Regions from separate parts of the Priestia sp. YIM B13489 genome, predicted to be linked through region 1. Evidence: riboswitches for the same ligand, from Rfam matches in the RefSeq annotation. Region 1 holds a riboswitch; the other holds the start of a gene.
What was found. Region 1 has a riboswitch for glycine ahead of gcvT (glycine cleavage system aminomethyltransferase GcvT). Riboswitches for the same ligand answer to the same signal wherever they lie in the genome.
Positions count from the first base shown of each region.

Region 2: another riboswitch for glycine. It lies ahead of ACFX4W_RS07215 (amino acid permease); the one in region 1 lies ahead of gcvT (glycine cleavage system aminomethyltransferase GcvT).

Region 1 is NZ_JBHZOQ010000053.1:1,166,007-1,181,986, forward strand. It holds gene ACFX4W_RS11825 (vitamin B12-dependent ribonucleotide reductase) at 222-2,780, opposite strand; gene ACFX4W_RS11830 (lipoate--protein ligase family protein) at 3,093-3,926, opposite strand; gene ACFX4W_RS11835 (rhodanese-like domain-containing protein) at 4,157-4,540, shown strand; gene gcvPB (aminomethyl-transferring glycine dehydrogenase subunit GcvPB) at 4,585-6,063, opposite strand; gene gcvPA (aminomethyl-transferring glycine dehydrogenase subunit GcvPA) at 6,056-7,402, opposite strand; gene gcvT (glycine cleavage system aminomethyltransferase GcvT) at 7,423-8,523, opposite strand; glycine riboswitch at 8,736-8,828, opposite strand; gene ACFX4W_RS11855 (DEAD/DEAH box helicase) at 9,009-10,682, shown strand; gene ACFX4W_RS11860 (YqhG family protein) at 10,669-11,493, shown strand; gene ACFX4W_RS11865 (YqzE family protein) at 11,518-11,703, opposite strand; gene comGG (competence type IV pilus minor pilin ComGG) at 11,747-12,121, opposite strand; gene comGF (competence type IV pilus minor pilin ComGF) at 12,111-12,548, opposite strand; gene ACFX4W_RS11880 (type II secretion system protein) at 12,545-12,883, opposite strand; gene comGD (competence type IV pilus minor pilin ComGD) at 12,867-13,304, opposite strand; gene comGC (competence type IV pilus major pilin ComGC) at 13,291-13,602, opposite strand; gene comGB (competence type IV pilus assembly protein ComGB) at 13,617-14,663, opposite strand; gene comGA (competence type IV pilus ATPase ComGA) at 14,654-15,706, opposite strand; gene ACFX4W_RS11905 (Spx/MgsR family RNA polymerase-binding regulatory protein) at 15,976-15,980, opposite strand, start outside.
Region 2 is NZ_JBHZOQ010000053.1:227,591-243,570, forward strand. It holds gene ACFX4W_RS07160 (metal-dependent hydrolase) at 1-951, shown strand, start outside; gene ACFX4W_RS07165 (YfhJ family protein) at 1,015-1,284, opposite strand; gene ACFX4W_RS07170 (small, acid-soluble spore protein K) at 1,420-1,575, shown strand; gene ACFX4W_RS07175 (YfhH family protein) at 1,654-1,968, opposite strand; gene ACFX4W_RS07180 (SDR family NAD(P)-dependent oxidoreductase) at 2,051-2,704, shown strand; gene recX (recombination regulator RecX) at 2,987-3,796, opposite strand; gene ACFX4W_RS07190 (TIGR01777 family oxidoreductase) at 3,894-4,796, shown strand; gene ACFX4W_RS07195 (amidohydrolase) at 4,858-5,985, shown strand; gene ACFX4W_RS07200 (GNAT family N-acetyltransferase) at 6,241-6,801, shown strand; gene ACFX4W_RS07205 (YfhE family protein) at 6,904-7,020, shown strand; gene ACFX4W_RS07210 (PAS domain-containing sensor histidine kinase) at 7,446-9,587, opposite strand; gene ACFX4W_RS07215 (amino acid permease) at 9,920-11,272, opposite strand; glycine riboswitch at 11,431-11,511, opposite strand; gene ACFX4W_RS07220 (FAD-binding oxidoreductase) at 11,711-13,060, opposite strand; gene rlmD (23S rRNA (uracil(1939)-C(5))-methyltransferase RlmD) at 13,400-14,785, opposite strand; gene pdaA (delta-lactam-biosynthetic de-N-acetylase) at 14,948-15,757, opposite strand; gene ACFX4W_RS07235 (fumarate hydratase) at 15,852-15,980, opposite strand, start outside.

The DNA of each region.
Region 1 (15,980 bases):
GTGATATCGTGTTCATATTTGATAATCTATGTGAAAAAAACGTGTAAATAAAGCGATGTCATAAGATAAAACTGGATAAAAGACATTCAATTAAAATCATACTACAATGCTTATTCAAATACAAGAACCGTTCGATCTCGCTTCTTATTTATGCCCCATTTTTATACATAATAAAAGCTGACTCGTTTGAGTCAGCTTTTACTAGTCAATCATATTCAAAATTAAAGGCCGCATTTCAGCTGTGCACCACAGTTTGTACATGTGTTGCATCCGCCCATTTCTTCTACCGTTCCTTGACGGCAAACCGGACACGTATTACCTACTTCAGAACCGATTGTTACATCAGTTGAACGAATTTCATTAATTGTATCAACTAACACAACGTGCGGTTTCGTTTCTTCTTTTGGCGCTTCAATTTCTTCATCAAACGTATTTTCTTCTGCTTTTAGCGTTAAGACTTGTGCATCACGGCTGCCGTCTACGTACACCGTACCGCCTTTTGCTCCGCCTTTATACAGACGCTCGTACACTTTTTGAACTTGCTCTACCGTGTAACCGCGAGGAGCGTTTACTGTTTTACTAATTGAACTGTCAATCCAGCGCTGAATCACACATTGCACATCCGCGTGAGCTTGTGGTGCAAGTTCCATAGCTGAAATGAACCATTCAGGAAGGTTGTTTGGATCTGCTTCTGGATGCTGATCTAAATACTCTTGAACGATATCAGCTTTTACTTCAATAAATTTACCTAAACGGCCGCTTCGGAAGTATGAGAATGAGAAATAAGGTTCAAGACCCGTTGATACTCCAACCATTGTTCCAGTACTGCCTGTTGGCGCTACTGTTAATAAATGAGAGTTTCGGATACCGTTCTCTTTAATGTTTTCACGAATATCTTCAGGCATTTTTTTCATGAAGCCTGTATTTGTGAATGCTTCACGTAAAGAAGCCGTTTCAGCATCTGTTTCGCCTACTAAGAACGGGAAGCTTCCTTTTTCTTTTCCAAGCTCTACAGACGCGCGGTAAGCCGTCGTTGCAATTGTTTCAAACACTTTATCTACTAACTCATTGCCTTTGTCAGAGCCGTACTCTGTTTCACAATAAATAAGAAGATCGTGAAGACCCATTACACCAAGGCCAACGCGGCGTTCGCCAAGCGCTTGCTTTTGGTTTTCTTCTAAGAAATAAGGAGTTGCATCAATAACGTTATCTTGCATTCTAACGCCTGTTTCAACCGTTTGACGTAACTTTTCAAAGTTAACAGTTTTCGTTTCTTTATCTGCCATTTGCGCTAGGTTAACAGCAGCTAAGTTGCAGACAGAGAATGGTGCAAGTGGTTGTTCACCACATGGATTTGTTGCAACAACGTGCTGACCATATGCTTGAGCATTTGTCATATCATTAGCATTGTCAAAGAAGAAAATGCCTGGTTCAGCTGAGTACGTTGCACAAATATTAATTAAGTTCCATAGCTCTTTTGCACGGATAGTACGATACGTACGAACTTTGTTTCCTTGTTTTGCCCATTCGCGCACGTCGCCTACTTCGTGCCAGTTTTCATTGTAGTTAGCCATTTCTTCTTTTGAATAGCTTTCTACGTCTGGGAAGCGAAGTTCGTATTCTCCGTCGTTTTCAACAGCATCCATAAAATCTTTTGTTAAGCATACAGAAATGTTTGCTCCTGTTAAAAACTCTGAGTTATGAACGCTGTACGTTCCGCCTGTTTGCAGCTTTTCTTCTGCATCTTTGATGATTTTTTCACTGAACCCACCAAGACCAGGAATTTGTTTATAGTTAATGATTCCTTGGTACATCGCTTCTTCAGACTCTGTTAGCGGCGTGAACTTCAATTTATCTTGCGCATGTTTTTTAATCATTTCGTCATTTGTGTTTTCAATTAAGAAACGTAAAATGCGAGGGTTTTGCATTTTAGAAATAATAAATTCTACAATGTCAGGATGCCAGTCGGCAAGCATGATCATTTGGGCCCCACGACGTGACCCACCTTGCTCAACAAGATGCGTCAGTTTAGCAATATCATCTAACCATGAAACCGAACCAGATGATTTACCGTTTACACCGCGAGCCAGCGTGTTGCGCGGACGAAGAGTTGAACCATTCGTTCCAACACCGCCTCCACGGCTCATGATTTCCATTACTTGTTTGCGGTGTTCTGAAATACCTTCACGTGAATCTTTTACATAAGGCATTACATAACAGTTGAAGTACGTTACGTCCGTATCAGCACCTGCACCGTAAAGAACGCGGCCAGCTGGTACAAAGTTTAGCTGAACAAGCTCTTGATAGAACTTTTCAAACCACTCTTTGCGCTTTTCTTCTGTTTTTTCCACAGAAGCTAAGCCTGTTGCATTACGTTTTGCAATTTGCTCGTAGAAGACTTCTAGAGGTTTTTCAATGACATCTAAAGAACGAGTGATTAATCCGTTTTCTGCTTCTTCAGGCGATAAAGCTCCTCTAAACTCATCTTCTACCTTGACAACAGCGGTTTTTTGCTCAAAATTAATGCTTTCCACATAGCCAAGTCCTCGTGCTGGAAATTTTGGATCTTCCTTTACAGTTAGAACAACAAAATCTCCTTCTGATAACGTTAATTTTTCCGTATCTTTAAACGCATAGCGGTCTAACATTACCAATCTTGAAACACCTTTATGAGTCAACTTCATATCCGGTGTAATCGGATGTACTTGCGGAAAGCGTTCAATATCTGAATTGAGCTTTTCAACATTCATATTCACTTTTTGATTTAACAAAACAGTCATTCTCACAACTCCTTACCTATCGAACATCTATAAATTTATTAACTCTATTTCCTTTTAAAGGAAATAGAGTTTTTCAATCAACTATCAATAACTTACCACACGGCTTGGACGAATTCAATATATAGTATTTGACACTTCTCCAAACATCTACATATAGAAGGGTGTCAAGTGAAATATTTTTTTTTTCGTAAAAAAAGTGTTTGACTTTTCTTCCCTATGTATTCTATTAGCCAAGCATTGTTTCTAAAAATTCCACTAAAAAGTGCAACTTATAAGAAGTTGCACTTTTATCTATTTCCCATGGGCATCCGTTTAGCGCTTAAAGTTCCATTCATCCGATCCGTACTTTGTGCGCGCTAGTTCTTCTACATATGCTTCCTCTTCTTCAGACAGTGTATACGGTTCTAAATCGATATCAAGAGCAGAAGCAAATCCTTTATAAAACGCTTCTTTTGCTTCTTCAATAGAGATTTTGCGGCCCGCAATTGCATTAATGGCTACCGCTTTAGAACGAAATGCGCGCTGCATTCTTTCTTTCACGCGATCATTTGGATAATTAAACACGCTGAATAATTTATCTTCATCAATCTCTAACAGAATAGAGCCGTGCTGTAGAATAACTCCTTTTTGTCTAGTTTGGGCACTTCCAGCAATCTTGCGGCCCTCTACAACTAGTTCATACCAAGAAGGAGCATCAAAGCACACGGACGAACGAGGGTTTTTTAAGCTATTTTTTTCTTCTTCTGAACGAGGAATAGCAAAATAAGCCTCGAGCCCTAACGAACGAAATCCTTCCAGTAAACCTTCAGAGATTACGCGATATGCCTCTGTAACTGTCTTGGGCATGTTAGGATACTCTTCAGATACAATTACGCTGTAAGTAAGCTCTTCATCGTGAAGCACGCCCCTGCCGCCCGTTGGACGTCTTACAAAGCCTAGCCCTAATTCTTTTACTTTATCAAAGTTAATTTCTTTTTCAGCTTTTTGAAAATAACCGATTGACAGCGTTGGAGGGTTCCATCCGTAAAAACGAATCGTAGGTGGAATTTCTCCTTTACTATGCCATTCTAATAACGCTTCATCTAACGCCATATTGTAATAAGGCGAACGGTTGTTGGAATCAATAAATCTCCACTTTGCTTTCATCTACCTCATCCTCAGCTATATGTAATATAAAAAATAAATCCGTTTTTTAGTCTACCAAAAGATTGAGCTAAGGAAAAGCAAAGAGCAACATAAAACTGTGAATTCAAATGTGGTAGTTTTTTCATTTCCGGGAAGAAATCCGCTAGATTCAAGGCAAAATCGCTTTACTTCTAATTTCATTCACTTATATAATAAGAGTATGGATTTTGTCGAAGAAAGGAAGAATCAGCATGTCAGCAATTACAGCAGTACTCATTTTACTTGGAGTAATCATCATATACTCTGTCGTTATGTTCTTTGTCCAACGTCGCATTATGAAAACGTTAACTGAAGAAGAATTCCGCAGCGGCTACCGCAAGGCACAGCTAGTTGATATTCGTGAACCGAATGAATTCGAAAACGGACATATTTTAGGCGCACGAAATATTCCTCTTTCACAGTTCCGTATGCGCATTAAAGAATTTCGTCCAGATCAACCTGTCTACATCTATTGTCAAAGCGGAATGCGCACAGGACGCGCAGCACAAATGCTTCGTCGCCACGGTGTTCAAGAAATCTATGATTTAAAAGGCGGCTTCAAAATGTGGAACGGTAAAGTGAAAAAGAAAAAATAATGGTATGTATATAGAAAAACCTCGCCTTTGGGCGAGGTTTTTTGTTAGACGTTTTGAACAGCCTGTTCTTTCTGATAGCGAAGAACTGGCTTTCTCGCTGCCAGCGTTTCATCAAGGCGCTTCACAACCGTTGTATGCGGAGCTTCCTGTACGACTTCAGGCGTTTCTTCTGCTTCTTTTGCAATTTGAATCATCGCATCGATAAACGCATCTAGCGTTTCTTTCGACTCCGTTTCCGTTGGTTCGATCATCATGCACTCTTCTACGATAAGCGGGAAGTAGATAGTCGGCGGATGATAGCCAAAATCAAGCAGTCGTTTCGCAATATCCAATGTGCGCACGCCAAGCTTTTTCTGACGTTTTCCAGATAAAACAAATTCGTGCTTACAGTGACGGTCAAACGGAAGCTCATAGTGTTCTGCTAAACGACGCATCATATAGTTGGCATTTAGCACAGCGTTTTCCGTCACCGCTTTTAAGCCGTCTGGACCCATTGAACGAATATACGTATAAGCGCGAACGTTGATACCGAAGTTGCCGTAAAACGGCTTTACACGCCCAATTGACTGAGGACGGTTATAGTCAAAGTGATAGCCTTCTTCTGTTTTCACAAGCACTGGTTTAGGCAAATACGGAATTAAATCTGCTTTTACCCCTACCGGACCAGAGCCAGGACCGCCTCCTCCATGAGGGCCTGTAAACGTTTTATGAAGGTTTAAATGAACAACGTCAAACCCCATATCTCCAGGACGGGCTTTACTTAATACTGCGTTTAAATTTGCACCATCATAATAAAGCTTTCCACCTGCTGCGTGAACAATTTCAGCCATTTCTAAAATATCTTCTTCAAATAATCCCAGCGTATTTGGGTTTGTTAACATTAAAGCGGCTGTATCTTCTCCTACTACGCGGCGTAAATCCTCTAAGTCCACTAAACCATGTTCGTTTGATTTTACCGTCACCGTTTCAAATCCCGCAACTGTTGCCGAAGCCGGGTTCGTTCCGTGAGCTGAGTCTGGAACAATGACTTTTGTTCGCTGCGTCTCACCATTTGCTTCATGATAGGCACGAATCATCATAAGCCCGGTCCACTCGCCGTGAGCACCTGCTGCTGGCTGAAGTGTTACTTCATCCATTCCTGTAATTTCTGTTAAATGCTCTTGTAAATCATATAAAAGTTCGAGAGCACCTTGAACCGTTTGCTCATCTTGAAGCGGATGAATATGCGCAAACCCAGCAATGCGTGCTGCTTGTTCATTCACTTTGGGATTATATTTCATCGTACATGAACCAAGCGGATAAAACCCTGAGTCTACCCCGTGATTTCGTTTTGAAAGCGCGGTGTAATGACGCATAATATCGAGTTCTGATACTTCAGGAAGCTCAGGAGCTTTGGTACGCACATACGCTTTCCCAAGCAGTTCTTCAGCATTTACTTGCGGCACATCTAACTCTGGCAATGAATAGCCGATTCGCCCTTCTTTACTGCTTTCAAAAATAAGTGATTGATTTTGATTAAGCATGAAGATCCCCCAATTCATTTACAAGTTGGTCAATTTCCTCTTTTGTACGGAGCTCTGTAAAAGCAAGCAGCATGTGATTTTCAAGCGCTTGGTTATCACGGCTAAGATCATAACCGCCAATTATTTTTGATGCTAATAAATGATTGTTTGCTTCTGTTACCGAAACCGGAAGCTTCACGACTAATTCGTTAAAAAACGGTCCTTCAAATGCTACATTTACCCCTTTTGCCTTTAATGCTTCATATGCATAATGCGTTTTTGATAAGTTTTGCAGCGCCATTTCTTTTACACCTTGCTTGCCTAAAGCTGTCATTGCAACTGATGCTGCTAAAGCATTTAACGCTTGATTTGAACAAATGTTAGACGTCGCTTTATCGCGGCGTATATGCTGTTCACGCGCTTGAAGGGTTAAAACAAACCCTCGCTTACCGTTTTCATCGACCGTTTGCCCTACTAATCGTCCTGGGATTTTTCGCATAAGCTTAGACGTAGTTGCAAAGTATCCGCAGTGCGGGCCTCCAAATTGACTTGGAATACCAAATGGCTGTGCATCTCCAATGACAATATCAGCTCCGAATTCTCCAGGAGGCGTAAGTAAACCTAATGATAAAGGATTGCTTGAAACCACAAACATGCATTTTTCTTGATGGGTAATTTCTTCAATTTCTTTTAACGGCTCGATTTGTCCGTAGAAATTTGGATACTGGACAATAACAGCTGCCACGTCACTCCCCATCTCTTTTTCTAATGCAATCATATCTGTTACGCCGTCTGCTGAAGGGATTTCTACCACTTCAATGTATTGACCCTTCGCATACGTTTTTAACACATCTTTTGACTCAGGGTGAACAGCCGCAGAGACAAGTACTTTTTTCTTTTTTGTTTGACCCGCACTGAGCATAGCGGCTTCTGCTAAAGCAGTTCCTCCGTCATACATAGAAGAATTAGCCACGTCCATCCCCGTTAACTCACAAATCATTGTTTGAAATTCAAAGATGGCCTGAAGTTCTCCTTGAGAAATTTCCGGTTGATACGGAGTATAGGCCGTATAAAATTCCGAACGAGAAATAACATGATCAACAATAACCGGCATGTAATGATCGTAAACTCCTGCTCCTAAAAAAGAAGCATAGTCTTTTAAATGAGCATTTTTAGCAGCCATACTATTTAATTCTTTTAACAGCTGAGGCTCTGAAGCCGCTTTTTTAATATTGTATTCTCCTTGAAAACGAACGCGCTGCGGAATATCTGAAAATAAATCATCAACAGATGAAACACCAATTGCTGCTAACATTTGCTGCTGATCTTGTTCTGTCATTGGTAAATAGCGATGTAACATGTTAAATTCCTCCCCAAAGCTTACTTTGAACGTTTATAAAAAGGTGTTGAAACCACTTTTGCTTTTAAGCGCTTTTTCCGAACCTGCACTTCCACTTCTTGACCAAGCTCTGTATACTCTGCTGACAATAGTGCTAGACCGATGTTTTTCTTTAATGTCGGTGACTGTGTACCTGTTGTCACAAATCCAATTTGTTCTTCATCTGCAAGTACTTCGTAACCGTGTCTTGGTATACCTTTATCAATCATTTCAATTCCTACCAGCTTACGAGGTGCCCCGCTTTCACGCTGTTCTTTTAACACTTCTTTTCCAATAAAGCTGTCTTTGTTCGTCTTTACTGCAAATCCAATTCGAGCTTCAATGGGCGTAATATCTTTTGAAAGCTCTTGGCCATATAAAGCCAAAGTAGCTTCAAAACGAAGCGTATCGCGAGCACCTAATCCGCAAGGCAGCACACCTTCATCACTGCCTGCTTCTAAAATAGCCATCCACAAGTGAGCTGCGTCAGCTGAAGAACAATAAATTTCAAAGCCATCTTCCCCGGTGTACCCAGTACGTGAAACGAGAGCTTTTACATTCGCTACTTCTACATCATCAGCAAATGTAAATGGCTTTAACAAAGCTAAATTTTCGTTCGTTAACGTTTGTAAAACTTTTTCTGCTACAGGACCTTGCAAAGCTAGCTGCGCAGTTTCATCAGACTGATTAACGAGCGTTACATCTCCTTGTTTGTGAGACACCAGCCACTCATAGTCTTTTTGAATATTAGCAGCGTTTACGACTAGCAAATACTCTTGATCTGCTTTTTTATAAATCAGCAAATCATCTACCGTGCCTCCGTCTTCATAACACATGGCCGTATACTGCGCTTTTCCATCTACGAGGGTAGAAACGTCATTTGTCATCGTGTGCTGAAGAAAAGCTAAGCTATCAGCTCCTGTTACAAGAATTTCTCCCATATGAGAGACATCAAAAAGGCCTGCCTTTGTACGTACAGCTTCATGCTCTTCTTTAATAGAAGAAAATTGAACGGGAAGAGCCCATCCTCCAAAATCAATTGTTTTGGCACCATATTTTTGATAGGTATCATAAAGCGGCGTTTTGTGTAATTCTGTTGTCATATTTATGTCCTCCTCTTTTTCACGTGAAACTTTTCATAACGGGGAGTTTTCAAATAGTGTGGGGATCACTATTTATCCAAACAAAAAAGGACAGAAAACCCCCTACTGTATTTAGTAGGAAGTCTCTGTCCTTTTCACCTGAAAGTTTACCTATAAATGAATAGGTTTGCCTCGTGGGTGGTCTATAAACGCATAGACGCTCTCCAGAGCTGCGTCAAACAAGAGTCTTTTTGCCTGAGAGATTCACAATTTTATTGCTTGCTCCTTCGGCGCTACATTCAAGTAGTCTCTCCCCGTGTCGTCATTCGCTTCTATAAAGTTGGTAAAGTTGGGCATACTACTGAAAGATGTATCTATCTTTATTCACACAATCATTTGTAAAGTGCTAATCTATTTTCTTTTTCAAATTTTCTAAATATATTTTTATCCTACCTGATTCTTATCATTTGTTCAATAAAAATTTTTCACAAAGGAGCATTTTTATCATGAAAGTGAAATTAAACATCGATGAAACATGGGAAGCAGCCTTCTCAACTAAATTGGAGCAAGACGGCCCTTGGTCTGCATGGGATTTGTATAAACTTGCCTATGAAATAGAAGACCAAACGCTTATCTCAGAATTTGAAGGACTACAAAGCCCAAAACATCTAGCCGATTTAACGCCGCTTCCTCATCAGCTCGAAGTAGCCAAACAAGTAGTTGAAACAATGAATGGGAAAGCCATTTTAGCAGATGAAGTAGGACTGGGCAAAACGATTGAAGCAGGGTTAATTTTGAAGGAATATATGATTCGCGGACTTGTTAAAAAAGTTCTCATTTTAGTTCCAGCTTCGCTTGTTTCACAGTGGGCTATGGAATTGAACCAAAAATTTTATATTCCCGCAGTCCCTCAAAGAAAATCATACGTGTGGGATCAGTGTGACATCGTTGTGTCTTCAATTGATACAGCAAAACGTTCTCCTCATCGAGAAATTGTGCTAGAACAAGACTACGACCTCATCATCATTGATGAAGCTCATAAACTTAAAAACAACAAAACAAAAAACTATGAATTTGTGCAAAGTCTAAAAAAGAAATTTTGTCTGTTGCTAACCGCAACACCGATTCAAAATCGAATTGAAGAAATTTTTAACTTAGTCTCTCTTTTAAAGCCTGGTCATCTCGGCAATAAAGACTATTTCGAAGAATTATTTTCCGCTAAAAAACGCTCTTTGCAAAACGATGAACACTTAAAAGAGCTTGTTAACAAAGTTATGATTCGAAATCGCCGCCACGATACGGGTATCGAATGGACAAAGCGAATTGTTCAAACCATTCCTGTTGAATTCTCGGCGAAAGAACGGGAGCTATACGATGCGATTACATCTTTTAAAGGAAACGGACTCCACCCTTCAAGCGCTTTTTCAATTTTAACCCTGCAGCGAGAGGCCTGCAGCAGCCGTGAAGCGGTGTATATGACATTAAAAAACATGCTGGAACGTCAGGAAGATCCAAACAGCGCATTAACGGAACATATGATTACTCCGTTAATGGAACTACTTCAGCAAGTTCCGCAAAATGCAAAAGCAGAAAAAGTGCTAGAACTCGTTCAGAAAATTGATGATAAAGTCATTATTTTTACTGAGTACAGAGCAACTCAACTGTATTTACAGTGGTATTTAAAACAGCATGGAATTACCTCTGTACCTTTTAGAGGCGGATTTAAGCGAGGTAAAAAAGACTGGATGAAGCAGCTTTTTGAAAGCCACGCGCAAGTATTTATTGCCACTGAAGCAGGCGGAGAAGGAATCAATCTTCAGTTTTGTCATCATATCATTAACTATGATCTGCCGTGGAATCCAATGCGTCTAGAACAGCGAATTGGAAGGGTCCATCGTTTAGGTCAAAAACATGATGTTCACATTTACAATTTAGCCATTCAACATACGGTCGAAGAACATATTTTAAAATTGTTATACGAAAAAATAAACCTTTTTGAACGAGTTGTTGGAGAGCTAGATGATATTTTAACAAAGCTTGATTTAAAAAATATCGAAGAGCATATTCAGGATATTTTATTTCATTCACGGAGTGAAGGAGAAATAAAAATCAAAATGGAGAACTTGACGTCTATTATTCAATACGAAGACAGCGAGGAGGATCAGCATGCAGCAAACTGATATTCATCAATTTTTAAAGCGTTATTTTCTAGCTAATAATTGTTCTATTGTCACAGAAACATCTTCTTACCTGACGGTTCAATTAACGATTGAACTCGATAAAGAATTGATGAATCGTCCATTTTATTGGCACTATATTGAAAAGACGGGAGGAGAAGCAACTCCTGCTTCGCTCACTTTCATTACAGACCCAGCATTTGAAGACGATTCCGTTCAAGGAGAACGAATTCATTTCGGTTCACCTAGGCTGCACCAAATTTTCGCTTCTACTCAAAAACTAGGCGGGTTTATTCACTTGTATGAACAAGTTGCATCAGCTCAGCCAACAAATCAGCCTTTACACCCTTGGCTTGCATTAAATATTAAAGTCTCATACAAATGCGATCGTAAAAAAGATGAGCTCTTGTCGCTTGGCATTAATTTAATCAATGGACAGATTATTGAATCATTTCATGAATTAATCATTAATCAAAATTTGTCATCTAAAATCTCAGACTATTGCTTTACTCTCTCACCTTTTATTAAACCTAAAAGTGCCATCGCACGACTCACATCATATGTGACTGACTATGTTAAAGCTCAGCCAACTGAATGGGCTGAAAAAGCGCAGGAGAGATGGTATGAAGACTTAGCGCTTCTTGATCATTTTTACGAAACAGCAGAAGAGCTACCAGAAATATATATGACCGAAAAAACAGCGCTTCAAGAACTGTACGAGCCGACTATCTTGTTTAAGTTTATAAACGGTGGCTTATTTTACATATCGCCTGAAACGATGTCTCGTCAATTTAACAAAACACAAGCCGGTTAAAAAAAAGATGAGCATATGATATGCTCATCTTTCTTTTTTCTTTCGATACCACAGCATAAACGACAGCGGAATCATTCCAAACCATCTGTTTGCAAAAGGTGCTCGCTCTTCTTTTTTTTGAATTTTTTTCGTTTTCCTCTCTTCTTTTGGCTGATCCATATATTGTACAAATTGCTGAGTCATATATTTTACATAATCATTCGTTTTCATATAATCAACTCCTCAGCACTATTATATCCGGAGAGAAAGAGACTTAATCCGTCCACTTCACAATGTGCTGATCCTTTTTTTGAATATATGCCGTTTCCGTCAATGCTCTTCCTTGCAATGTTTGACATTTTATTTTTAGGATAATCATCTGTTCATCTTCACTTACTACTTCGTATGAAACCGTACCAGTTTCTAATACTAAAGATGCAAATGGAGATTTATTATGTTCTTTTATTTCTTTTTTTACATGTACAACCGCGTTTTCTAAAAGATGCTGCAGGCGATTTTTCTGCTCTACTTCTTGATAAAATGAACTTTTCGTCACAAAATAAGTGGTTTGCTGAGCTACTAACAGAAGAAAAAGCGCACAAAATGCCAAAACAACGGGGAGAATAAATCCTTGCTCATTATGTTTCATGAGCAAGCATCAAAAACGTCGTAATGGTTTCTTCTCTAACTTTGTTCACACGGTCTGTTGAACGAATTAACAGCCTTTCTTTTTGCTGTTCATACATAATATTCTTAATGTGCTGCAGCACAACTTCATGACCGCTTTCATCCACTCGTCTTCTTATCTTGTCTTCATAGCGTTCATAAGTGATGATCTGATTATTTTCCATTTTCAACGTAAGCGTAGTCGCATGAATTCCTACTTCTTTTGCTTCTCGATATTCCATAGCAAGTTGATTCACAAAGATTTCCCATTCCATTTCATTCATACTAAAGTCCGGATTATATGTTTGCTTCGCTAGCGGAATGATAATGGGGAAAAATGAAACAATGATCAAAAAGAGAGTAAAACTGACTAACATCTCTACAAGCGTAAAACCTTTTTCCCTTTTCACTTCAACATCACATCACACTTCTTTTTCATTTTCTCAGCGGAATCTGTCCATTCTACACAAAGCTTTTGAGCACTTTCTCCGTCCCACTTCAGATAAAACGCAACGTTTTCTTTTACGATTTTTTCTCGCCGTTTATATCCTGCTTCATATTTATATTTCAATAGCTCTTCGTGCAAGATAGCATCGGCTTGATACGAAACATATTGCTTCTTTTCTGCTTCCTTCATCTGAACATACAAAGGAATAATTGTACCGGTTAGGAGTAAAAGCATACTAAATGAAACAAGCATTTCTAACAAAGTGTAGCCCTGCTGACCCTTACATCTTGTCCACATAAAAACGCCCTCTGCCTATTTGAAAAATAACTTTATATTTAAATTTTTGATTGCTGATAAAAATGGTCTTCGCTTGAGAAATATTGCCGTTTTTGTTGTATTGTATCGTGGAATTTCCGCTTCCAAACGTGATATGAATGGTGGAGTCATAGGCGCGCTTATAAAGAACGGTACGAGAATCAGAAACAATATATTCTGTTCCCTTCGGTGCGAAGTTAATTTTAATTGGAGATTCTCTGTTCATGGCTGTCTGCTGCACATAAAACGTGTCGCTTTGCAGCTGTCGCAAAAATAATGTGATTTTGTAATATTCCACAAGCGGACGAATGGCTACAATAATGGAAAACATCATCACTTGCACAATAAATAAAACCATCAGCATCTCAATGAGGGTAAATCCTTTTTGCTTAAGAAGAACCACTAGCTGTAACCTTTCCGGTACCGTCAATTTGAATGGCTTGACCATTTGGACACACGGTGCCTTCTTTTAAGTAGCCTCCTGCTTCAAGCTCTTCTAGACTTGGTTTTTCGCCATTTTCAAGTTCGTATACTTGTACCTCAGCCTCTACGGTTTTGACAAGAGCTGAGCAGCCTTTGTTGTTAATAACCGTATTATGCTTTAATACATTTGGAATCATAATGAGCAAAAGCACGGTAATAACGAGCATAACAATGAGCATTTCAATAAGGGTAAATCCTTTATCACCTTTTAGAATCATATTCTTTCCCCTTTCTACAAGCTCGACATCACTTCTAACATCGGAAGCATAACGGACATATACATAAGCAGAATGACAATTCCGATGAATAAGAATGTAAGCGGCTGTACATATTTTAAAATACGAAAAATAAACTGTTCCATTCTTTCCATCATAAATAGACTGTAATCATACAGTTCTTGAGAAAGCTCACCGTTCTGCTGGCCATGCACAATAACGTGTGCCAAGTCTTTTTCATAATGAGATTTACCTGAAACGATATGATCTAATCGCATTCCTGAGGAAAGTTGATCTGTAAAAGCAAAAGCTTCCACTTGAAAAAACGGATGATGCTCTTGCTTTTGAAAAAGAGCAAAGCATTCATAAATAGATAAACCACCATTTAGTAAATTGCTCATATGAACAGAAAAAAAGTACGAGTTAAATAGCCGTGTGAACGTTCGGATAACGGGAACTCTCATAAAGAGCTGCATTTGAACTACTGGAGGCAATTTTTTAATGTACATCACATAAAACAAATACAGGATGATTGGCATACTGATGACTGCAGGCAATACAAAAGGAAAGAACGACATCGCCTGCATAAATAAGAGGATAAACGAAGACTGCTTGTTTCCAAAGGATAAGTACAGAGCTTCAAACTGTGGAAGTAAAACCGTACTTAAAACAAATAAAATGGAAAGAATAAACAGCAGTAGCAATACGGGATATTGAACAAGCTTTTGAAATTTTTTACGATGCCTTACTTTTTCTTCAATCATTGAGCTGCTTTCTTTTAAAGCAAATTGAAGGTTTCCATGCTGTTCCGCAAAATATAAATAGCTTAAAATATCACGGTGAAACTGAAGTTTAACAAAAGCATCGTGCAAAGATTCTCCTCGTTTTAACTGCTCAAGACATTTTTCAATATCCGTTTTTTCTTTGTTAGATACTTGAAACGTCAAAAACGAAAGAGCTTGAGAAAGAGTATAGCCTTTTTCCAAGAGCTTAGAGACCTGCTTAAGAGTTTTCGCTTGCTGAGCAAGAGACCACCTTTTTTGTCTATTTGTCTTTATCCCCATCCGTCTAGCGAATGCGGATATAAATAGCCTAGCGCGATTCCTTTTAGAATAACATCTCGGAGCGTCTTATAATCATAATCCGCATTTTCTCCTTTCACTTCTCTCATCACTGCGCTAAGCTCCTTGCCATAAAGCAATTCGTATATGCTGGACTGACGATGCTTCCTCATTTTTTTACAAGCGGGGTGGCATTTTCCGGAACACAGCGGACAGCGAATTTCTACAAGGCGCTGTGCAGCTACTGCTACAAGAGTCTGTTCCATTTCTTGAAAGCTAACGCCAAACTCAAGCAGCCTGTACAAAGACCCTTTTGTATCTTTAGTATGCATTGTTGTCAAAACCAAGTGTCCGGTAAGCGCTGCTCTCACAGCAATTTTGGCAGTCTCACTATCTCTTATTTCTCCCACCATGATAATGTCTGGGTCATGGCGCAATATAGCTTTTAAACCAGTCGTGTACGTAATTCCCGCCCGTTCATTTACCTGTACTTGAAGCACAGTTTCACTCGGTTTTTCAATAGGATCTTCTAGTGTAATAACATTTCGATTAAAAAGGTGCTTTACTTCGTGTAAAAGAGTATATAGAGTAGTGGTTTTACCTGATCCTGTAGGACCGGTAAAAATAATTAATCCATGAGAGAATTTCAAGAGAGAAATAAGCTTTTTAGTATGTTCAGGAAAAAGAGATAAATGTTTGAGAGATGTAGATTGTTGATGAGGCAAAAGCCGAATAACAAGACTTTCATCATGAGAAGTAGGAAGAGTTGATAAACGCAAATTTACTTGATAGTGATCAATGGAAGTCGTCAATGCACCATTTTGAGGTTTTCTGCGCTCGCCAATATCCATTCCCCCTAAAAATTTAAAATGCGAAATGAGCCGTTCAGACATTTCCTTTGAAATAACCCTCTTTAAAATAAGCTCCTGGTCAATTCGCAGCTGAATCACAGCATCTTTCTTTCGGGGTACAATATGCACATCAGAACTTCGGCACTCATATGCATCTCGTATAACGTAAGTAGCAAACTGTTCAATTTCGGTCAAACGATCATCACTCCTTTATTTGTAATCAAGATGATTGGTAAAACATCTTGAAACAGTAATTTCGACCTTTTTCGAGATTTTCCTCCTTCTTTTTTCATTTTTTATAATTTTTTTAGTATACGCTTCTTTTCTTCCCTTCAGTCCTTGTACACGATGTACAACTTCTGTACACCTCTAAACGACTACATAAAAAAAGACAACGTGATGTAAAACTCTACGCTGTCGTTTTATTCATTATTTACTGAATTGAGCTTCTTCATCATGTACGCTTACA
Region 2 (15,980 bases), 940 kb from region 1:
ATCGCTTTAGGCGGCCTTGCAACATTAGACCCCACTGTATCTGCGAATACAGCCACAATGGATGCTGTAATGATTGGCGTAATGGCCGGGTCATTAGCACCTGATTTAGACACTGTTTTAAAGTTGCGAAACAATGCACAGTATATCCGCAATCACCGTGGAATTACACATTCTATTCCGGCTGTTATTTTATGGCCTTTGCTTATCGTGCTCATTCTTTCGCTTCTGCTGCCAGGAGCTAACTTGCTGCATCTCTGGATGTGGACCTTTGCAGGCGTCATTATTCACGTTTTTGTTGATATCTTTAACGCTTATGGCACGCAAGCTTTACGGCCTTTCACAAATAAATGGATTGCGCTTGGCGTAATCAACACGTTTGATTACGTGATTTTCTCAGCTCACGTACTTGCGATTTTAATCTGGTTTATTGGAGCAGAACCAGGACCAACATTTATTACGCTGTATGTGTTATTGGCATTTTACTATGGATTGCGCTTTTATATGCGCCACCAAATTGCCAAGAGGCTTCGAAAACAGTTTCCTGATGTTATCAAGCTCAATATCTCTCCTACGCTGCGTTTCACTCACTGGCACTTAGCTGTGACGACCGAAAAGTATTTTCATGTAGGAAGAGCAATTGGAGAAGAAATTTTTATTTATGATACGTTTGATAAAGTTCCTATTCCCGAATCAGCCGTAATTGAAGTAGCGAAAAAAGATGAAAATTTATCTGCTTTTCTTTCATTTTCACCTATTTATAGATGGGAACTGGATGAATATAACGACCACATTGAAGTGCGCTTTATTGATTTACGCTACCGCAGCAAGGACTACTATCCATTTGTAGCCGTAGTTCAGCTTGATTACGATTTAAATATCATTTGTTCGTACACAGGTTGGATTTTCAGTGAGAAAAAATTGCGTAAAAAGCTTGATTATCTCCCACACTAATCATAACAAGAACAAATATGAAACCCAAAAACGAACCGTCTGCTCAAGACGGTTCGTTTTTATTTAATGTTTTAAATAGTCATCGTTATTTAATAAATGCTGATATTTAGGGTTTTTAACCGCGATTTCATGAAGTTTGTCTCCGTAGCTGTTGATATACATCGTAACAACCTTTTCCGTCGCTTCTTTACCTTTATAATCATATCCGGCTTTTGCGTAAGATGACTCAAAATCTTCCCAGAAAAGCTCGACCCACGTACGTGCTTGAGCATATGAGAGCGAACTGTTTTTATTTAAGAGCTGATTCGTTAATCTTTCAAATATATCGTTCATAAGAACACCTCGATTACCAAAATTCTTTATGAGTATGTTTGCACTTTTAACTTACACTATAAATGTGGAGTTATTCACTCCCTCATGTACTATATCATAACCGCAACGCTTTCTGTTGTAAAAGGAGAGGTATCGATGCGCAATAAAGCAAAAGATTTTACAAACCAACATCATACTAAGCTTGAAGGCGAACCTCGAGCAAAAGCTGAGTACGCTTCAAAACGTGCAAATGGAACTATTAACACGCATCCTCAAGAACGTATGCATGCTTCTAATGAGCGCGAAGAATAACCGCTTGCTTTACGTTTAAAAATAGAGTGAATATAGAAATCAAACAAGCAGCACACTTCGTGCTGCTTGTTCATCCCTTTATTTTTTCAACATAGAAATAGGCAGTGCCTCTTCGTTTTGCGGTGAGCCAAGCCTAAATCCCCACGCAAAAACTCCGTTCATATAATCAATTTTAAAATATGAACCCGGATCTCCTTGAATTTCATATACTTCCCCTGCTTTAAACGTTTCGGGATCCAATAAATATGACCTAGCCATTGTTACTTTTCTTTCTAATACTGCATACTCATTGACCATGCCAAGCTGTTCAGCTTTTCGTGCTTTTTCTTGAAGAGACCCAATTTCTTGTTGAAGTTCATACGTCGTCATATCGCTGTAACGTTTTTCAGACATGCTGTTTTCCCCCTTGTTTGCTTTCATTTTATTATAACAAAAGGTATAACTAAAGGGAGACTATGAAAAGGGAGTTTTGGGAATGAAAACAGTGCTAATCACGGGCGGTGCGACGGGTCTTGGAAAAGAACTCGCTAAATTTTACGCAAAAGACTACAACGTCATTCTGGCTGGACGCAATCACCATAAATTAAAAGAGGCGCAGCATGAGCTAGGAGACAACGTATATACGATGTCTGTAGATATTACAAAATATGAAGAAGTAGGAAAATCTGTAGAAAAACTGCTGATGAACCATTCAGTAGATATCCTTATCAACAATGCAGGCATTGGACATTTTGGCCCTTTGACCGATTATACAAAACAAGCCATTGATGAAGTCATCGATACAAATGTAAAAGGAACTATTTTTTTAACACAAGCGCTTATGCCTCATCTCTTGACGAGACCTGAACCTAAAGTTATGAATATCATTTCAACTGCAGGACTTCGCGGGAAAGCTAATGAAAGCGTCTATGTAGCAAGTAAGTTTGGCGTAAGGGGATTTACAGAAAGTTTAAAAGTGGAGTATCAAGATACCAACCTTCATGTGATTGCAGCTTACATGGGAGGCATGAATACTCCTTTTTGGGATCATAACAATCACATTAAAGATAAAAGCCGATTGCGCTCGGCTTCCGAAATTGCTGAGATTATTTATAAACAGCAGAATGACTTGGAAGATATTTTGTTTTAAAAAGATTGAAACATAACTGCATCAATCTAATCTAAAGATAAACACATTGTATAAATGATCTTATAGGAATTGCTTATGACACGGCGGTTGATTTCCGTGCAGGACTTCGCTTTCCGCAGGGGTCTTCGTCTTGCCCTCCAATCATCAACCGCTAGAAGCAGCTAAATACATGAAGTTTACGTTTACCATCACAATAAAAAATCCGAACGAGTTGGATTCTCCATCAAGAATCTCGATTCATCGTTCGGATTTCTCTTCAACTAACATACTTTTGTCCCGCCTTTATTCCTCTTCAATGGAATCTAGAAATGATTGAATTTGGTCAATAGAGAATCCTTTTCTATAAAGAGCCTGCTTCATTTTTTGCTGATATTCCCAGCCTTCATACTTTGAAAAACGACGATGAGCTTTCATTCCTTGGTATTGCAGAGCTTCCCATGCCTCATCGCTTTCTTTTTCTGTATTGGTGCGCTGAAATGCTTCTTGAATAATAGAAAATGAATAGCCCTTCACTGCCAATGCTTGTTCCATTTTTTGTTTCATCATTACTTGAGATAATTTTTTATATTTCCCTTTTAACTTTTCAATTAATTTCACAGCAGTTTGAATTTGCTGTTCTTCGGGGTATTCACATAAACTAAGGGTAATAATGGAATCAGAAATTCCCTTTTCTTTTAATTCTCTTTGAATCACATTTGGTCCTTTTGATGTCGTGTTCATTTGAGTTAACACGAATGCTTTTGCAAACTCTTCATCATTTAAATAACGGTGGCTGACTAATTTCTGAATAACTTGTTGAATAATAGTAGAGTTAATTTCTTTTTTCTTTAAATAATCATGTACCTCTTTTTCAGAGCGCATTCGATAAGATAAGTAAGTGATTGCTAAATTATAAGCTTTTTTCTCATCATCTGCGTACTGAATTTCCGTTAATTCAAATTCATCAAGCTCACGACCTTTTTTCAAGTCATATTTGATGAGGACATTTTCGTCAACACCAAAGCCAAACTCTTCACCTTTACCATAATCTAAATACACATTATAACGTTCACCGCTATTCTTTTGCGTTGTGATTTTTGTGACAACAGGCATACACCTTCACCTCATATTTCTTATTAAATTAATGGCTGAAGAACCGCCAAACGTATCATACACATTTTTATTTATCTCAACAAAGGAGGAAGTTCGTATGAAAATTGTTATTGCTGGAGGAACTGGATTCGTAGGTAAAGCTTTAACAAAACATTTTTTAACACAAAAACATTATGTATATATTTTAACACGCAATGCAGATAAAGCTGCAAGAGATCCGAAACTTAAATATGTAGAGTGGATGCAAGAAAACAGCCAACCTGAAGAGCATGTAGAAGAAGCAGACGTTTTTATCAATTTAGCTGGCGTTTCACTTAACAGCGGCCGCTGGACGGACGAGCGCAAAAAAGCCATTGTGGAAAGTCGCCTTTCTTCTACTCAAGAAATCCTTCGTATTATGGCTGCCTTACCCGAAAAACCGTCCCTGTATGTAAATGCAAGTGCGGTTGGTTATTACGGGACATCGACTACAGAAACGTTCACAGAAGCTTCTCCATCCATCGGCACAGACTTTTTAGCTGAAACGGTAAAAAAGTGGGAAAATGAAGCGCTAAAAGCGACGGAACTCAATATTCGTACTGTTTTAACAAGGTTCGGCGTTATATTAGGCAAAGATGGCGGGGCACTCCCTTCTACCGCCCTTCCTTATAAATTATTTGCAGGAGGGACAGTTGGTTCGGGAGAGCAGTGGATGTCTTGGGTGCATCTTCAAGACGTCGTCAACATTATTGATTATTGTATTCATACCGAACAAATAGAAGGACCTGTTAATGTAACTGCCCCAAATCCTGTTCAAATGAAAGAGTTTGGAAAGACGATTGGAAAAGTGTTAAATCGTCCTCACTGGATGCCCGTACCTAGCTTTGGCCTTCAGCTGCTGATGGGAGAAATGAGTATGATTATTTTGAAAGGACAGCGTGTTTTACCTGAAAAATTGATTCAACAGAATTACATTTTTACATATACTGTATTAGAAGATGCATTGCGAGATTTACTCTAGTTATTTTCTGATATTTACCTAAAACAGGTGACTAAGCTGCCGATAGATAGGAGCATCCTTTATGAAAACCATTCTCTTGAAAAATGCAACGCTCTATCCTATTACGTCAAAACCTATTTATAATAATGATGTGCTCATTCAAGATGGAAAAATTGTTTTGATTGGGTCAAACTTGCAGCCTCCTCTTCAAGTAGAAGTCATTGACTGCAAACAGCGCTATTTATTCCCTGGATTTATTGATGTTCATACACATCTAGGACTATATGATGAAGGAACCGGCTGGGCCGGAAATGATGCTAACGAAACAATCGAGCCTATGACTCCCCATATCCGAGCTTTTGACAGCGTACATCCTTTAGATCCTGGGTTTAAAGATGCCATTGAAGCGGGTATTACGTCTGTACACATTATGCCTGGAAGTGCAAATGTGATCGGAGGCACAACATCCGTTATTAAAACAGCCGGAACAAGTATTTCTCAAATGTTGATTCAAGAGACAGCTGGACTTAAGATTGCGCTAGGAGAAAATCCAAAACGAATCCACAGCCATGGCAATAAAGAATCCATTACACGAATGGGTATTATGGGGATGCTGAGAGAAGCCTTTTATCATGCAAAAAGCAGTGACAATAAAGATGATTTGCGAATTAAACCACTCATTCAAGCGCTGAATAGAGAGATTCCCGTTCGAATTCATGCTCACCGAGCCGATGATATTCTATCAGCTCTGCGCTTAGCAGATGAATTTAATTTAGACGTTCGTATTGAACACTGTACAGAAGGTCACTTAATTGCTAAAGAGCTAGGTGGAAGAAACTTAAAAGTAAGCGTGGGACCAACTTTAACACGGCGCTCAAAGGTTGAACTGAAGAATAAAACGTGGAAAACCTATCAAGCTCTCTGCAATGAAGGAGTAGAAGTTTCCATTACAACAGACCACCCTTATACGCCCATTCAGTACTTAAATATTTGTGCATCCATTGCCGTACGTGAAGGGCTCGAAGAACAAAAAGCATTAGAAGGCATCACGATTGCTGCTGCTCGAAATCTTCGTATTGATCAGCGAATCGGCAGTATCGAAGCAGGAAAAGACGCTGATTTGGTGCTATGGAGCCATCATCCTTTTCACTACTTAGCAAAGCCTATTTTCACCATGATAAATGGTAAAATATTATTTAAAAAAAATTAACATTTTACCTATTTTCTTTTTTAATTTTTTTTAGTATGATACGTTTAGAAGCATGTGAATTTCACAAAAGCATAAACATCACACGTTGACTTTTTATGTTTGTTGACTTGTAATGGGAAGGCAAATGGTGCGCCACCAGGTAACTGGTTCTAGTGGGTTCGATTCCCACCCCGAAATTTTTTTAATTATTAAAAAATTTCGAGGGTGGGGACTTGATTGGAGTCTGTATATACCCTCGATCAGGAGGGAAAAGTTATGTTAAAAAAACGTGACCTAAATGACTGTCAATCTCTATACGAACTCATGGTACATCCTGATGTCTTCCCTTTTGTTCGTCATAAAGCCCATTCCTATGAAGAATTTTTATTTGTGACTAAACAAACGATGGAAGCAGAAGATCATGGAGAAATTATTTCTCGCACGATTTTAGACGAATGGGGTAACCCTATCGGCACCATTAATTTATTTGATGTACAGGACCAAGCTGGCTTTTTAGGCACTTGGCTTGGCAAACCGTTTCATGGAAAAGGATATAATCAAATTGCAAAAGAAGCGTTCTTTAATGAACTGTTCTTTGAGTTAAATATAGAACGAATTTTTATGCGAATTCGCAAAATTAATATTAGGTCTATTAAGGCTGCAGAAAAACTGCCTTATGCAGTACTTGCGAATGAAACACACAAAGCTTTATACGATGAAATTAATCAACATGAAGACGTATATGATTTATACGAAATTCCAAAAGACTTGTATACATTATACTACTTGCGTCACGAACAAGACGTTCAAGAAGATCACCAGCTTAAAGAAGCGTAAGAGTCTCTCCGTGTAACGGAGAGCTTTTTTTTATGATTAAAAACGAGAGATTCTGGAAAAAATAAGTAGCATGATCGAAAAACGTTAATTGGAGGTTTTTTTATGTCTGAAAAAAAACGAAAAGAAAACGCAAAAAATACGTTAAGTAGCGCTCAAGAAATCTATTACGGCCGCGAGTTTAAAAAAGCAGACCGTGCAGGCGGCTACACGAAAAAATAAGTGAGGCAAAACATCTCTATCCAACGCTTGATCATCTCAACGTCCTTTCTGTACAGTTTGTATCGGAAGGACGTTTTTATATTATGTAGACATAATAATACGAAGATTTTATAGATGTTATTGAAGTTTTTTTACAACTCTACTATATCCACAAAGTTTACCCACAATTATGTGGATAATGTGTATAACTTTACTGAATATGCATATTACCGCTTTCATAACTTGAAATAACAGTGGGTAATTTTTATGTAAATTTTCTGAAAAAATGTGAATAGTGTGGATAAAGTTGTGAATATCCGATATAATTCAGCAGTTAACTTCTTGTTAACCTGTGGATATCTTCTTTAGTACTTTCATTGATTTTAGTACCATCAAGGCTTTCGATATATTATAAGTATAATAATAAAAAGTAGGGGAAACTTCCCCTACTTTTTTATGATTGGAAACAATATATCCACACTTGTTCCTTTATCTAACTGACTAGAAAACGTCATCTGAGCGTGATGAGCTTTAATAATCCGATAGCTGACCATCAGTCCTAAACCTGTACCTTTTTCTTTTGTACTATAAAAAGGCTCACCTATCTTCGCTAACCGTTCAGGAGGAATACCTTGTCCTTCATCAGCAAGCTGCAGCCAAAGGTGGTTTTCTTTTACTTTAATCGTAATATGAATAGCTCCTCCTTCAGGCATTGCTTCGATAGAATTTTTAATAATATTAATGAATACTTGTTTTAACTGATTTTTATCTCCATACACCTTTGGTAACTGGTCGTCTCTTTCAAATATGAAAGCTACTTCCTTTTCTACTGCTTCAGGTTCAAGAAGTGAGCACACTTCTTGAACAAGCGCTTGCATATTCAAAGATTCAACCTTCATTACCTGAGGTTTTCCTAACATCAAAAATTCTTCTACGATTCCATTCATTCGTTCTAATTCAGTTTCCATGATATCTATATACAAAGCATCTTTAGGATGTTGTTCTTTTAATAAGTGAACAAAACCTTTTAAAGAAGTTAAAGGATTTTTGATTTCATGAGCCACTCCAGCTGCAAGTTCTCCTACCACGGCTAGCTTCTCAGAAGTTCTAAGCTTCTCTTCTGCCTTTTTACGCTCCGTAATATCCGTCGATACACACAGCATTTGAATCACTTCCTGTTTTTCATTCATGATAGGAAGTTTTGCTGTTTCGACCCAGCGCCGGTTTCCTTTCGAATCTTTAAACTGTTCTTCTAATACCATTCCTTTTTGGGTACAGTTTGAAAACGCCCCTTTATATAAAAGATCTGATTGAAGGTTGAACTGATATTTATCAATTGATTGTCCAATTAAGTCATCAGATTTTTCACCTAAGAGCATTGCAAAAGATTCATTAACGAGAATGAATTCCCTTTTTTGATTGATAGCATAAATATAGCTTGGATTAATGTCAATAACTTGTCTTAAAAACGTTTTTTGTTCCTGCAGCTGATTTTCTTTTTGCTGTAAATTCGCTTTAGAATGGCGTATATAGCTAATCATTTCATTAAACTGTTTAGATAAAATACCGATTTCGCCCCGCTCAATTTCTCGTTCCGGAATTTTTTGATTAAAATTCCCGCGCGCTACTTGTCCCGCCAATTCATATAGTTTATGAATTGGATTCACAATTTGCCTTGCATATAACGCAGTAAAAAAAGAAAGCAGTAAAATCGTAACGCCTGAAACGATCCAAAGCGTTTTTTCAAACATTTCATAAGGCCTGTAAATTTCTTCAACGGGTAATTCAGCGACAATTCCCCAATCTAAAACAGGAATATATTCGAAAGACGCAAAGAAATACTTACCTTCGGTGTTCACCACGCGCTGATATCCTGATTTATGATTCATCGTTTTCTGAACGATTTCGTTTTTCTTAGCATTTTCACCGATTCTCTGTTTCTCTGGGTGGGAAATAATTCTACCATTGCGGTCTACAATAAATGTATAGCCGTTCTCTCCTATATCGAACGTTTGAAAGATGGATTGAAAACTTTTATTTTCTTCAATTCGCAGCGCTAAATTTACGACCTTTTTTACATTTTGCTGCCCATCCAAAATAGGAATCGCCATCACCACAATGTAGTGCTTTGTATCTGCTGAAACAACATCGCTTAAATATATTTTTTTGGTTCGCAGCGCTTCTTGAAAATATTTTCTTTTACTTAAGTTCACATGTTTCATATTCTTTAAATCATTCGGGTAATAATGCTCAACATACCCTTTTACATTAAAAATGGTTCCGCTATCGATATACGGTGAAATATTAACTATTTTTTGCAATTCTTTGTCTATTTCTTGTTCATCATCCGATAAAAAAATAGGATCTTGCTGTACCTCGTCGCCTAGGCTCCAAATATCTTTAATGACGACGTTAATTTGCTCTTTCATTCTCTTGACGGTTTTATCAGTTACCTGCCGATATTGATCTTGAGAAATATTAGGCAGCATCACTCTTGAAACAATAAACATTAGCGTCAGTACGGTACAAATAAGAAGCACATTAATCGTGAAGATTTTCCAAAACGTATGAGATTTAAACCATTTCATGTTTGTTCACCTTAATCTAATGAAGTCTACCTCCATTGTACTGCAAAATGAAAACTTTTCCATATAAATGACGGAATTCCATCTTTAGACACAGAAGAAAAGCAATTTGTTCTACATTCCTATCAGAAAACTACGAGCTTTCTCGCTGTGTTTTCTGTTAGAACAAATTTTTAGTTTTCTTCTATAAACTTTGCTTCCTGCATTTTATTCATGCAGGAGAAATCAATTATTTATTCTCCACTAAAAAGACCTCATCACGGAGTGATGAGGTCAGAAATTTACTATATTCTTTTATAAAAAATCATGTTTGTTCCCTGCTGATTTTCTAGCCTTTAAAGATTTATTTTCTTTTTCCTTCTAGTCCAGTAAAAAATAAATAAGAGAATAAACCAAACGGGCGTCAACAATAAGGCTGGGCGCGTCGCGTCAGAAAACAGCATAATAACAAGAATCACCGCAAACAAAGCTAACACAACATAGTTTATGAATGGTGTTAACGGTGCTTTGAATGCTGATGCTGCATGCAGCTGCGGACGCGTCTTTTTATACCTTAGATGGCAAATGAGAATGATACTCCACACCCAAATAAAACAAATAGCGCTAATGGTCGTGACGATGCCGAAAGCTTGGTCTGGTATAAGCTTGCTTAAAAGAGCTCCCGCTGAGATGACTAGCGTAGATACGAACAATCCGTTGCTTGGTACGTGGTTTTTGTTCAGTTTTGCAAACTTAGATGGCCCTTGGTCATTTTTACTTAAATTATATAAGATACGGCTTGTTGAAAACATTCCGCTATTACAGGCAGAAGCGGCTGAAGTTAGTACAACAAAATTAATAATTCCAGCAGCAAGCGGAATTCCGACTAAACTAAAGGTTTTAACAAATGGGCTTTCTGCTGCATTTAATTCCATCCACGGGTTAATAAACAACAGAACGATAAGCGCTCCAACATAGAAAAATAAGATTCGCAGCGGAATTTTATTAATGGCCGATGGAATATTTTTTTTGGGGTTTGATGTTTCTGCTGCCGATACCCCTACCAATTCAACCCCGACGTATGCAAATATAACCATTTGGAATGAAAGTAAGAAACCTGAAACCCCATTTGGAAACAGCCCTCCATGATTCCAAAGGTTTTGAACAGTAACAGATCCCGCATCTGTTTTAAATCCCATTACCAGCAAAATAACGCCAATAATAATTAATGCAAGAATCGTAATAACCTTTATTAAAGCAAACCAAAACTCTAATTCTCCAAATAATTTTACGGTTAATAAGTTAAGACCTAATAAAATGATTACACAAATAAGTGCCGGAATCCACTGAGGAATATTGAACCAATATTTCACATATACGCCAACTGCAATCACATCAGCCATAGCTGTCATAATCCAGCAAAACCAGTAGGTCCATCCCGTTACAAATGACGCCCATGGTCCAAGATACTCTTCAGCAATATCAGTTAACGATTGATAACCTGCTTTAGACAGCAGTAGTTCTCCTAGCGCTCTCATCACAAAAAAAAGCGCAATACCAACAATTAAATAAGCAAAGATGATAGAGGGACCTGCAAGCTGTATTGCTTTACCAGAACCTAAAAACAAGCCCGTACCAATGGTTCCCCCAATCGCAATTAGCTGAACATGACGATTGGATAAATCCCTCTTTAATTCTCGTTGTTCCAACTCTAACTCCTCCTAACAATAAAACCTTTGATGCGATCGTGCGGACTACAAATAAAGTCCAATAAAAAAAGAGATTGGATGCGCTCCAATCTCATGGTCATAAGAATAACAAATATTAAAGTACATGCTACCAATTAGTAACATGCCAAATAAATATCCGGTACTCTTCTGTCCTTTTGCCTGAGATTGTGAACCCTTCGGCGTCGCGAAACTATCGCGATCTCTCCAGAAGCTGCTCCTGCTATAGTGTGATCCATAGCAATCATAGCTTTCTACGTATTAAATTTTTCAATCAATAGAATGACTGTCGAATAGTTGTTTATTCTAATACCAGTTGGATACTTTGTCAACAGGAAAGATTACTTTCATTTATTTACCTTCTTCGAAAAAAGGTAATCGAACATTTTCAATCGTCAACTTAGTATCCTTTTCCTCACGCTACCTGAGTCCTTGCGCGAACCTGAACACATTAAACGGATCGTACTTTTTGTTCACTCTTTCTAATCTCTCTGCGTTTTCTCCAAAATACTCATGCTCGTAGTTTCTAAGGTTACTGATAGGGAAATTCACATAGGAGCCTATCGTAATACTTTTAATATATTCAAATCGCTTGCGAAGCCAATCTCTGTTTGCTCTTGCAAATGCATCTTCTGTCCATACAGACTGAAACCCCATAATATATCTGGCGTTTCTGTAGAAAAAAGCCGTTTCTCTTTTACCAACACTGCGGATTTCTCCTCCTAGTGCATAAAGAGAAATCGCGGCATAAACGGACCCTTCTGCCGGACGCTGTATGAGATCTGTAAGATTTTCAAGCTCACCATGTGAATAGCTTCTGTGCACAAATCTTCCCGTTGACTTAAATTTTTCAGACGGAGGATAGGTTGCTTCTATTTTTTTTACCGCTTCAAGAAAAGATAATGATTTCAGCTCTACTCGAAACCCTTCTACTTCTGCAAAAGGCTGCAAAATCTTCCGAGCTCTTTCTGGGGAGCCGTAAAAGAATCCGTTTGCAAATATGCCTAACCCTTCTCCTTCTGCATTATAAAAGCTTGCAACTAGCGTCATACGTTTGTCCAGTTCGGGCAGCCAGTTTTGCCATATATTCATCACTTGTGTCTGCTTTTCTTTTGTAGTACCTACATAAAAGAATCGAACGAGCGTCACAGAGTTGTTCGTTGGCTTTGGAAGCTGAAACGTCATGCTTACTACAACGCCAAAGTTACCGCCACCGGCACCGCGGCATGCCCAAAAAAGATCAGCTTTACACGATTCGTTTGCTTTGATGAGCCTTCCTTCATAATTGACTAATTCTAGCTCTATCAAGCTGTCGCATCCTAACCCGTAAAGTCTGCTCGAAAGTCCCCAGCCTCCTCCGAGCGTAAAGCCCGACACGCCAACAGTCGGACACGTTCCTCCTGGAAACACATATCCGTTCGAACCGATGAAATCATACACTTCCGTATTTTTCGCTCCTGCTTCCATCTTTAAAATGTTCCGTTTTTTATCTAATTTCAACCTATTTAATCGACTAATATCAATGACTACTACACAGTCACCTGTAGAATATCCTTCATAATGATGACCGCCAGATCGAATACGAATCTCAACACGATGCTTGCGCGCCCAGCGGATCGCATTCACAACATCCTGCTTTTTTTCACAGTACACAATCACAAGCGGAAATTTATTAACAGCGCGATTCCATTCCTGACGAGCCTCCTCATAAATGGGATCTTTTGGCGTTACCACTTCTCCCGTAAGCCCTTTTAAAAACATTGAGTCCATCTGACCTCTGCTCCTTTGTACATACTTTTTAGTAGTTTTATTACTATAGTATTATCGAGGTGGTTAAAGGTTTGGGTTTTGGGATAGAGTTTGCGTTTATTATTTGTATAAAAGACGTCATTATAGTTTATATTAAAGGAATTAACCCTCTTATGTAATCTCTCTTTAGCGATGTAACACTTTCCAAGACTAGACTTTATGAGAATTTCATCTAACTATACTAAGATATTTTTTACACTAAAAGAACAGATGTGGAATTTTAACACCTTTCTCCATTAATAAGAGTACAGCTCAAAGAAAAAAGAGCAGAATCAAATCTGCCCTTTACTCTTTTTCTATTCATTTCTTTAACGTCAAACTCACCACATTCTCCACGTGCGCCGTATGAGGGAACATATCAACAGGCTGAATGTAATCAACATAATAAGCCTTCGACAGCTGCTGCACATCTTTGGCTAATGTGGATGGATTACAAGAAACGTAAACCACTTTCTTTGGCTTCACTTGTAAAATCGTTTTTAGAAGCTTGTCATCACAGCCTGTTCGCGGCGGATCAACGACGATAACGTCTGGCTTCCAGCCTTCTTTTACCCACTGCGGCATCCATTTTTCAGCTGGACCCGTTACGTACGTAGCATGCTCAAACCCATGATCTTGGGCATTTTTTCTTGCGTCTACAATCGATTCTTCAATCGTATCCATTCCGCGAATTTCTTTGGCATCTTTAGCAAGCCATAAGCCAATTGTCCCTACTCCGCAGTAAGCATCTACAATTTTTTCACTGCCTGTTAGCGCAGCTGCTTTTTTTACTTCGTCGTATAGCTTCACGGTTTGAAGAGGATTCAACTGGAAGAATGCACGCGCTGAAAGTTCGAACGAGATATCTCCTAACGTTTCTTGAATCACCGACTTTCCAGCAAGTGTAAACGTTTCGTCTCCAAAAATAAGCGATGTTTTTTGACCGTTTACGTTTTGTACAAGTGATTTCACTTCCGGTAGGCGGCGCTGAATTTCTTTAATCAGCAGCTCTTTTTTCGGAATGTCTTTTTTAGCCGTAATCAAGACAATTTGCACTTCACCCGTTTCAAAGCCTACTCGAGATACGATGGTACGTACAATACCACGGCGTTTGCGTTCATTGTAGATAGGAATTTGAAGATCTTGTAAAATTCGTTTTATTTCTTTTGTCACGTGATTCGTGGCTCCATGCTGAATAGGACAGTTTTCAATGTCAATCAGTCGATGAGAGTTCAGTCCATACAAACCAGCGATGACTTTTTGTTTATCCACACCTACTTGGAATTGTGATTTATTACGATAGCCCCAAGGATTTTCCATGCCAATTGTTTGGCGTGTTTTTTCCTCTACTTTTTTTAATGAACTGTGACGTTCGAACGCTTGCAGAACAATATCACGCTTCGATTCTAGCTGACCTTCATAGGATAAGTGCTGAAGCTGACAGCCTCCGCACTGTTCGTAAATAGGACAGGGCGCATCTACGCGATGAGGAGATTTTTTGCGAATTCGCTTGATTTTCCCTTCCGCAAACTTATGCTGGACATTTGTTGCTTCTACAACCACTTCTTCATTTGGTAATGCTCCCGGCACGAAGACGACTTGGCGCTTAAAATATCCTACGCCTTCTCCATTAATACCGAGTCTTTTTATCGTCAACGGAAACGTTTGTCCTTTTTGAACTTTCATTTCAGTTTTTGGTTTATTCATGAGACCAACTCCGATTAGTTTAAATTCTTTATATAGTTATTAACGGTCTTTATCTGCTTAAAACCTATTAGACCGTATCGCTTTAAAAAAGACATCAACGCATATTATAACACTTCAACAGCAAAAAACCGACAGGAGAAACATTCCCATCGGTTTTTATCTTTATTTCGTTTTAGAAGGACTTTTCTTCATTTGTTTGCGTTCGTTCATTAAATCATCAATACTTTTAAACGTATAGCCCTGCTTTTTCAAATCCACAATCGCTTGATCTAACGCATCTGCGTTATCCTTTGAAACGGTATGCAAAAGCATGATCGCACCTGGATGTATTTGAGCCATCATATTGTCGTATGAGTAGCGCCAGCCTTTTTGTTCATTCACTTTCCAGTCAACGAATGCAAGTGACCAAAATACATTCGTATAGCCCTCTTGCTTTGAAAGAGCTAGCGTTCGTTCACTAAATACCCCTCTAGGTGAGCGAAGGTATTTCATTTCATCACGACCAGTAATATTCTTGTATTCATCTTTTACTTTTTGCAATTCCTCTTTAAAACGTGCGTCATCCACTTGAGTTAAGTCAGGGTGATGCCATGAATGATTCCCGACAATATGCCCTTCTTTTACCATTCGTTTAATAAGCTTAGGCTCTTCTTTTAAATAGTGTCCTGTTACAAAGAATGTGGCAGGAACCTTTCTTTTTTTGAGCACGTCTAATACCTGCGGTGTATAACCATTTTCATAACCATTATCAAACGTTAAGTAAATATTTTTTTTATTTGTATCTCCGAGGTAAAAAGCATCATACTTAGCAAGAATTTGTTCATAAGCTGTACCTGCGGATGCAGGCTTGTGATTTTTACTTTTTTGAAATCCCCAGCTGATCGGATTGTTTGGATACATTTGTGCTTCAACAGATGCTATGCCTATTGACATCACGAATAAAAAAACGAGAAAAAAGGTGAACCGGCGCATAAGAAGCTCCTTTCGGAAGTCATTTTACGCTTAGTATCCACTCAATTTTCTCGTTCATGAACGTTACTTTTTACCATACGCTTTTGATGTATGTTTATTTAAATACCGGTTCTTTAAATTGCTCAAGCTTTTCAAATGAAGACTTATCTACATCTGCATGCAAGCTGTTTCCATGTGAATCCATCGTCACTACAGCTGTAAAGCCTTCTACTTTTAAATGCCA